Regions from separate parts of the Fodinicola acaciae genome, predicted to be linked through region 1. Evidence: riboswitches for the same ligand, from Rfam matches in the RefSeq annotation. Region 1 holds a riboswitch; each other region holds the start of a gene.

What was found. A riboswitch is a leader RNA that binds a small molecule or an ion and turns the genes downstream of it on or off. The one in region 1 is predicted to bind cyclic di-AMP.
Positions count from the first base shown of each region.
Region 2: linked by a shared signal. The riboswitch ahead of GNX95_RS16225 (C40 family peptidase) and the one ahead of GNX95_RS13110 (hypothetical protein) in region 1 are both predicted to bind cyclic di-AMP.
Region 3: linked by a shared signal. The riboswitch ahead of GNX95_RS16655 (C40 family peptidase) and the one ahead of GNX95_RS13110 (hypothetical protein) in region 1 are both predicted to bind cyclic di-AMP.

Region 1 covers NZ_WOTN01000001.1:2,792,325-2,794,583, forward strand. Annotated here, with positions in the region: gene GNX95_RS13105 (NAD(+)/NADH kinase) at 1-689, shown strand, start outside; gene GNX95_RS13110 (hypothetical protein) at 708-1,484, opposite strand; cyclic di-AMP (ydaO/yuaA leader) riboswitch at 1,558-1,690, opposite strand; gene GNX95_RS13115 (MauE/DoxX family redox-associated membrane protein) at 1,971-2,259, shown strand, end outside.
Region 2 covers NZ_WOTN01000002.1:203,001-205,259, reverse strand. Annotated here, with positions in the region: gene GNX95_RS16230 (FAD-dependent monooxygenase) at 1-346, shown strand, start outside; cyclic di-AMP (ydaO/yuaA leader) riboswitch at 638-781, shown strand; gene GNX95_RS16225 (C40 family peptidase) at 797-1,768, shown strand; gene GNX95_RS16220 (CAP domain-containing protein) at 1,877-2,259, shown strand, end outside.
Region 3 covers NZ_WOTN01000002.1:292,442-294,700, reverse strand. Annotated here, with positions in the region: gene GNX95_RS16660 (protealysin inhibitor emfourin) at 12-461, shown strand; cyclic di-AMP (ydaO/yuaA leader) riboswitch at 649-802, shown strand; gene GNX95_RS16655 (C40 family peptidase) at 850-1,782, shown strand; gene GNX95_RS16650 (hypothetical protein) at 1,892-2,259, shown strand, end outside; gene GNX95_RS16645 (hypothetical protein) at 2,257-2,259, shown strand, end outside.

The sequences.
Region 1 (2,259 bases):
AGGTCGAGCCGCCGGAGGTCGAGAAGGCGCTGGAGGCGTTCTTCTCCGGCGAGGCACGCATCGACGACCGGCTGATGCTCACCATGCGCGCGTCGCGGCCGCTGGAGATCCCGGAGGGCATCCAGGCGCTGCTTACGTACGGTCGCGGGCCGCTGTTGCCGCCGCCACCGCGACGGGTCGTCAGCCAGACCAAGGGAGTCGGCGTCGAGCTGGACGTGACCGCGCTCAACGACGTGGTGTTCGAGAAGCTGGCCCGCGACCGGCAGGCCAGCCTGGCCGTCTACCTCGGCGAATGCGAGTTCGCCTCGTATTCGGCGGACGCGTTGATCGTGTCCAGTCCGACCGGCTCCACGGCCTACAACCTGGCCGCCGGCGGTCCGGTCCTGTCGCCGAAGCTGAGCGGCCTGGTGTTCACGCCGGTCGCGCCGCACATGATCTTCAACCGCAGCGTGGTGCTGGCCGCCGACGAGGCCGCGTCCGTACGCGTGCTGGACCGCTCCGGTCAGGTGGCGGTCAGCGTCGACGGGCAGCTGCGCGGCGTACTCGACCCCGGCGACTGGATCACCGTCCATCCGGCCGAGCACGCGGCGCAGCTCGTACGCATCCGGCCAGGCGACTTCTTCCGCCGGCTGCGCGACCGTTTCTCACTCGCCGACGCGCCGGCCGCACTCGCCGACGGCGACGCTTGACCCAGCGAGGGTGACGAGCTACATGGCGAAGGAGGGGCGTACGGCCGGAGCGAAGGTGATCGCGCCGCGGCGGTGACGGCCAGAGGTGTGCCGGTGGCGGCCAGCCGGCGCGCCGATGCCGCCGGGCTGGCGGACCTTGACGACGGCGGCGGCCAGGCCGATGCCGACCATCGCCGACACCGCGGTCGCCGGAGCGACCACCGGGTCAGCCAGCGCGTGCGGAGCCGCGGCCGGCGCGGTCGCGGTGACGTTGTTGTCGGCGATCGTGCCGTGCTCGACCAGCGTCTTGCTCTTCGCCGGACCGGTCACCGGAGTGGTCGTGACCTGCACCTTCGGCAGGTTGGGCCGGGGGTCGTGCACCTTCCACGCGCCGCTGGAGAACGGCTGCGGCGGACCCTTGACCCCGGTGCCACTGCCCCACTTGGTCACCACGTACGTGACCTGGATGTGGCCCGGCCCGAAGCCGTCGACCATGTGCGTCTCGCTGTTCCAGTGTCCGCCGGTCAGCTGCGCGTACGTCTGGCCGTCGATGTCCAGCATGACGCCGTGGTCGGACGGGAAGCCGGGGCCGCGGTCACCGATCACGAAGTCGGCCTTGCGGCCGTTGTACGTGACGTAGCCCTCGGTGCCCAGCGGCCAGCTCGGACTGGCGAAGACGCCCTTGTGCATCCCCTGGCCACCGGCCGGATCACCGGTGTCGCCGGCGATGCCGGAGCCGTCGTCCCAGAAGTACGACGCTTTGGTGCTGCCCTGCAGGAGCGTGCCCGGCGGCGGATCGTTGGTCGCGTACCTCAACGTCGGACCCCTACTCGTCCACCGTCCTCGGCACAGCGGGACGGTGAACTGCGTGGAGGTGGACCACGCGACTCTCCTCTCCTTCGGCTGCCTACCGGGTTAGCTGACGGGTTCGGGCCAGGAGTCGCCCTACCGCACGTGGCGGATTCACCCCAGGAACCTGGGTCCCCGGCTCCCTCCGCGGAGGGACTCGGCGGCCGCCCGGCTGCCTTCCGGATGAAGGACGGGTGAACCGGACGAACACGATGACTCTAACCACGACCTCCGGCAAAGTTTCAGCAGGTCGCCCAAATCACAACCGTGTCGTTCGGTTTTACCGCGTACGACCAGGAAAAAGGTCGTAAAGCGACAGTCATTTTGCCTGATCAGGACACGTCCACCGAGATCGATGCCTGGCGCGCATGTGCCGCGTGCGGCGATGGAGATCTCGACACGTTCGCCAGACCGGACATATCCTGCGCGCACGTCGAGCCGAGGAGCGGGGACATGGACTACGTGGCGATCGCCTGCCGCCTGCTGATCGGCGTGGTGTTCGCCGCCTCCGCCGCGACCAAGCTCGTCGGGCCGTCGGCGTTCACCGCGTTCGTCACATCCGTCCGGCAGATGCGCGTCGTGCCGGGGACGTTCGCGCGGCCGGTCGCGTACGTCGTCGTCGCCGCCGAAGCGCTGATCGTCGTGCTGGTCGCGGTGCCGTACGCCGGCAGCGCGGTCGCCGGCTTCGCGATCGCCGCCGTCCTGCTCGCCGCCTTCGCGGTCGGCATCGTCATCTCGGTGC
Region 2 (2,259 bases), on a different contig from region 1:
GGCGACCGACGAGATCGCCGGCCGCAACAACTACGACATCCCGTCGGTGCCGAAGTGGCACAACGGCCGGATGACGATCGCCGGCGACGCCGCGCACGCCGCGTCACCGTCCGCCGCGCAAGGCGCGTCGATGGCCGCCGAGGACGCGATCGTACTGGCGAAATGCCTGCGTGACATTCCCGACGCCGAGCGCGCGTTCAGCACGTACGAGCGACTACGCCGTCCGCGCGTGGAGTTGGTCGTCGAGGTCGCGGCCACCATGAGCGGCCGGCCGGCGAGCCGGCCGACCGGCGGCGACTGGCTGAGCGAGCTGCAATTGGACTGGGAGACGCCGGTCACTCAATAGCAGAGAATTGGTGATACGTGGGTCGCATGACCGCCTTCGGTCGCGGGTTTTTCCTTACGCACCAGCCACTGTGAATTCTCCGACATTATGCCGGCACACAGATAAGGTTTCGTTAAGGAGAAATTGACCTCTGGTCCGGTCATTCCGGACGTACTCCCCTTCCCACCAGCCAAAAAAGGTCAACCATGCGTGGTGCGTAACACGTCGATCCGATCCCGCGATACGACAGGTGAGGCGACACCGAGTAGGGTCGCATCGGTTTGTCGATTCGCAGGTGTCACCCGACACCATCGGCAAACGCCGCCGAATCGGTATGCGTACCGAACCGGGGACCCGTGTTTTCTGGGGTGAATCCGCGGCTTGCCGCGGTAGGGCGACAACTTTCTTCCCCGCCCGAATCCGTCAGCTAACTCGGTAGGCGGTGAGCGTGGAAGAAGGAGTTACGCGAGAGTGACTCGCGCTCGCGCGCTGAGTAGGCGCAAGCATGCCCTTTTCATCCCCATCGTCACGGCTTCACTGCTGGCCAGCCTGGTGTCCACCACCCCGGCGTCGGCGGCACCGACCCAGCCGGACATCGGCCAGGTGAACGCGCAGATCCAGGCGCTCACCCAGAAGCTGAACACCGCCAACGAGCAGTACAACACCGCCAACGTCCAGCTCACCAAGGTCAAGGCGCAGCAGGCCACGCTCGGCAAGCAGCTGGCCGCCACCCAGGCCCAGATCGCCATCCTGCAGCAGCAGGCCGGCTCGTACGCGGTCAGCGCGTACAAGGGCGGCGACATGAGCATGATGACCTCGATGATGACCAGCGGCTCCGCCGACCAGTTCCTGCAGCAGATGACCACGCTGGACGCGCTGACCGCCAAGGCCGCGGCACCGCTGCTGCAGCTGCGGGCGGCGAAGAAGGCGCTGGACGCGCAGAACGCCAAGCTGCAGGCGCTGTCCACCTCGGCGACCAACCTGGTCACCACCCTGGCGGCCAGCAAGCAGAGCTTCAACGCGCAGCTCCAGCCGCTGATGGCGCTGCAGGCGAAGCTGTCGCCCAACTACGACGAGGGCACCACGCACGCGGTCGCGCCGCCCGGCTCGTCGCCGGAGGTGCGGTTCGCCTTCGCGCAGCTGGGTGAGCCGTACGTGTTCGGCGCGGCCGGTCCGGACAGCTGGGACTGCTCCGGCCTGACCATGATGGCCTACCAGCAGGAAGGCATCAGCCTGGACCACTCGGCGCACATGCAGTACGCCGCGCTCAAGCACGTCTCGCGGTCCCAGGTGCAGGCCGGTGACCTGGTCTTCTTCTACGACTTCGAGCACGTCGGCATCGCCATCAGCAACAAGCAGGTGATCCACGCGCCGCAGCCGGGTGAGAGCGTCAAGATCAGCAACATCGACATCATGCCGTTCGCCGGCGCCGCTCGCGGCTGACCACCGAACGGACAGCGCCACGCCGGCCCCCGACGGCGTGGCGCTGTTCTTATCGGTTTCACAGGTTGGCCAGGAACGGTTGACCGGCAGCGGACAGTTGTACGTGACGTGAGCACGACCGTCACGGACCTGGTCGCCGGCGCGAACCTGGTCCTCCCGCAGGGCCCGGTGTCGATCACGGTGACCGGGCCGTACGACCTGTCCGGCCTGGTCCTCGGCCGCGACGGCCGGGTCACCGGCGACGCCGACTTCGTCTTCTACAACCAGCCGGCGACCAGCGGCGTCACGCTGCGCTCGGCCACGCTGACCGTCGACCCGCCACGGCTGCGGCGCGGCGCCGACCGGGTCGTACTGGTCGCGAGTCCGGAGCAGGCCGGCACCTGCTTCGGCCAGCTCCGGCCGCCCGGCGTGACCGCGGCCGACCGCGGCGGCCGGCAACTCGCGCGGATCGTGCTGACCGCCCTGCGCACCGAGACCGCCGCGCAGCTCGC
Region 3 (2,259 bases), on a different contig from region 1:
GCGGAGGTCGCATGATGCGCGGTAGAGCCCTGGCCATCGTGGCGTTGTTGGCGGTGACCGGATGCGCGACCCCGACGACGGGTACGCCGCACGATCCGCCGGCGACCAGCGCGCCGGGCAACGAGCTTCCGGCGCTGGCGTTTCACCGCACCGGCGGCATCGCCGGCGTCCAGGACGACCTGCGGATCACCGCCGCCGGCCAGCTCACCGCGAGCAGCCGGCAGCGGGACGTACGGCACGACACGCTGACCGCCGCCGAACGCGCCGAGCTGCTCGCGAAGCTGCGCAACTTCTCCGTCACCGACCGGCCACCGCGGCCGCCATACCAGATCGCCGACGGCTTCACGTACGACATCACGGTCAATGGCCGAAAAGTGCGTTTCGAGGACGGCGCGGTGCCCAAGCCGGCCAAGGAGCTGATTTCGGTGCTGAGCGCGATCTTCTCCCGCGTCGTCAGGTGACACTTTGTCCGGCAGGGTACGCATTTGCGGCCAAGCGTCGCGCGCATAACACCTGGTTGGCGCGGACTCAACGAAATATTCCCGGCGCGCCGTAACGCGCCTCGACCCCGTAACGATGGAAGGGCAGAGGCGATGTCGTAAGCTTCGCCTCTGTCGGTCGAGAGTCAGGCGCTCAACCGGGTGCCGTCGGCTGACGCCGCCGAATCGACGTCCGGCAGGGGTCGGACGCGAGCCGGGGACCCGAGTTCCTGGGGTGAATCCGCGATCCGTCGCGGTAGGGCGATTTTTTCTTCCCCGCCCGAATCCGTCAGCTAACTCGGTAGGCGGTCATCGCGGAAGAAGGAGTCTTCGAGAAGTGACGCTATGGCAGCGCCTTCGTGTCCTTGTCGTGCCTACTCTCCTCACCACTGGCCTCGTCGCCGGCTCGATGGCTTTCGCCAGCCCGGCCGCCGCTGACCCCAGCCTCAGCCAGGTCCAGCAGCAGATCAGGACGATCGAGAACAAGCTGGACACGCTCAACGACCAATACAACACCGCCAACGTCAACCTGACGCGCGTCAAGGCGCAGCAGGCGACGGTCAACAAGCAGCTCGCCGCCACACAGGCCAAGCTGAGCGCGTTGTCCGACCAGACCGCCTCGTACGCCATCAGCGCGTACAAGGGCGGCGACGTGAGCATGATGAGCTCGATGATCACCAGCGGCTCGGCGGACACCTTCCTGGACCAGCTGACCACGCTGGACGCGCTCACCGGCAAGACCGCTGGCGCGCTCAAGCAGCTCAAGGACGCCAAGGCCGCGCAGGCCGCGCAGCAGGCGAAGGTCAACAAGCTGACCTCCGACGCGCAGACCCTGGTCAACACGCTCACCACCAGCAAGAAGACCTACGACGCACAGCTCAAGCCGCTGAAGAAGCTGCGCGCCAAGCTGGACCCGAGCGAGTTCGGCTCGGACGCGGACGCGCCGGAGGCGCCGGTCGGCGCACCGACCACGGTCAAGTTCGCGTACGCGCAGCTCGGCAAGCCGTACGTGTTCGCCGCCGACGGCCCCGACTCGTACGACTGCTCAGGCCTCACGATGGCCGCCTACCGGCAGGTCGGCATCAGCCTGCCGCACTCCGCACACGAGCAATACCAGGGCAACCCGCACATCTCCCGCGGCGCGGTGGAGGCCGGCGACCTGGTGTTCTTCAACGGGTTCGGGCACGTCGGCCTGGCCATCAGCAACAGCCAGGTGATCCACGCGCCGACCGAAGGCGAAAACGTCAAGATCTCCAGCATCGACTCGATGGGCTTCGTCGGCGCGGCACGTCCGGCCGGCTGATCGACCCGCGTACGCGTGAAAGGCCCGGCACCGGTTCTGGTGCCGGGCCTTTCCACGTGACACGCCCCTCTAAGGTTGCCTACGCAAGATCCAAACCGAAGGAGCCGCATTGGGTTTCGTCAGCTCTCTGGCCGGCCTGGCCGGTCAGCTTCCGCTCTGGATCGTGCTGATCGGCGGCCTGGTCGTCACGACGATGCGGCGGCGCCGCAATCCGCGGGCCGCCACGCTCGTCCTGGTCGGACTGATCGCCGCGCTGGTGTCCCTGCTGATCAGCACCTCGATCATCATGGTGGCGCCGTTCATCCCGACGATCATCAGAAACCTGGACCTGTCGACCGCCAGCTACAGCATCTTCATCGCGGTGGTCAACGTCATCGGCAGCCTGCTCGCCGCCGTCGGCTGGGTGATGGCGATCCTCGCGCTGTTCATGGTGCGCAAGCCGGCGCCGCCAGCACCTGCCTACGGAGACAGCCAGTG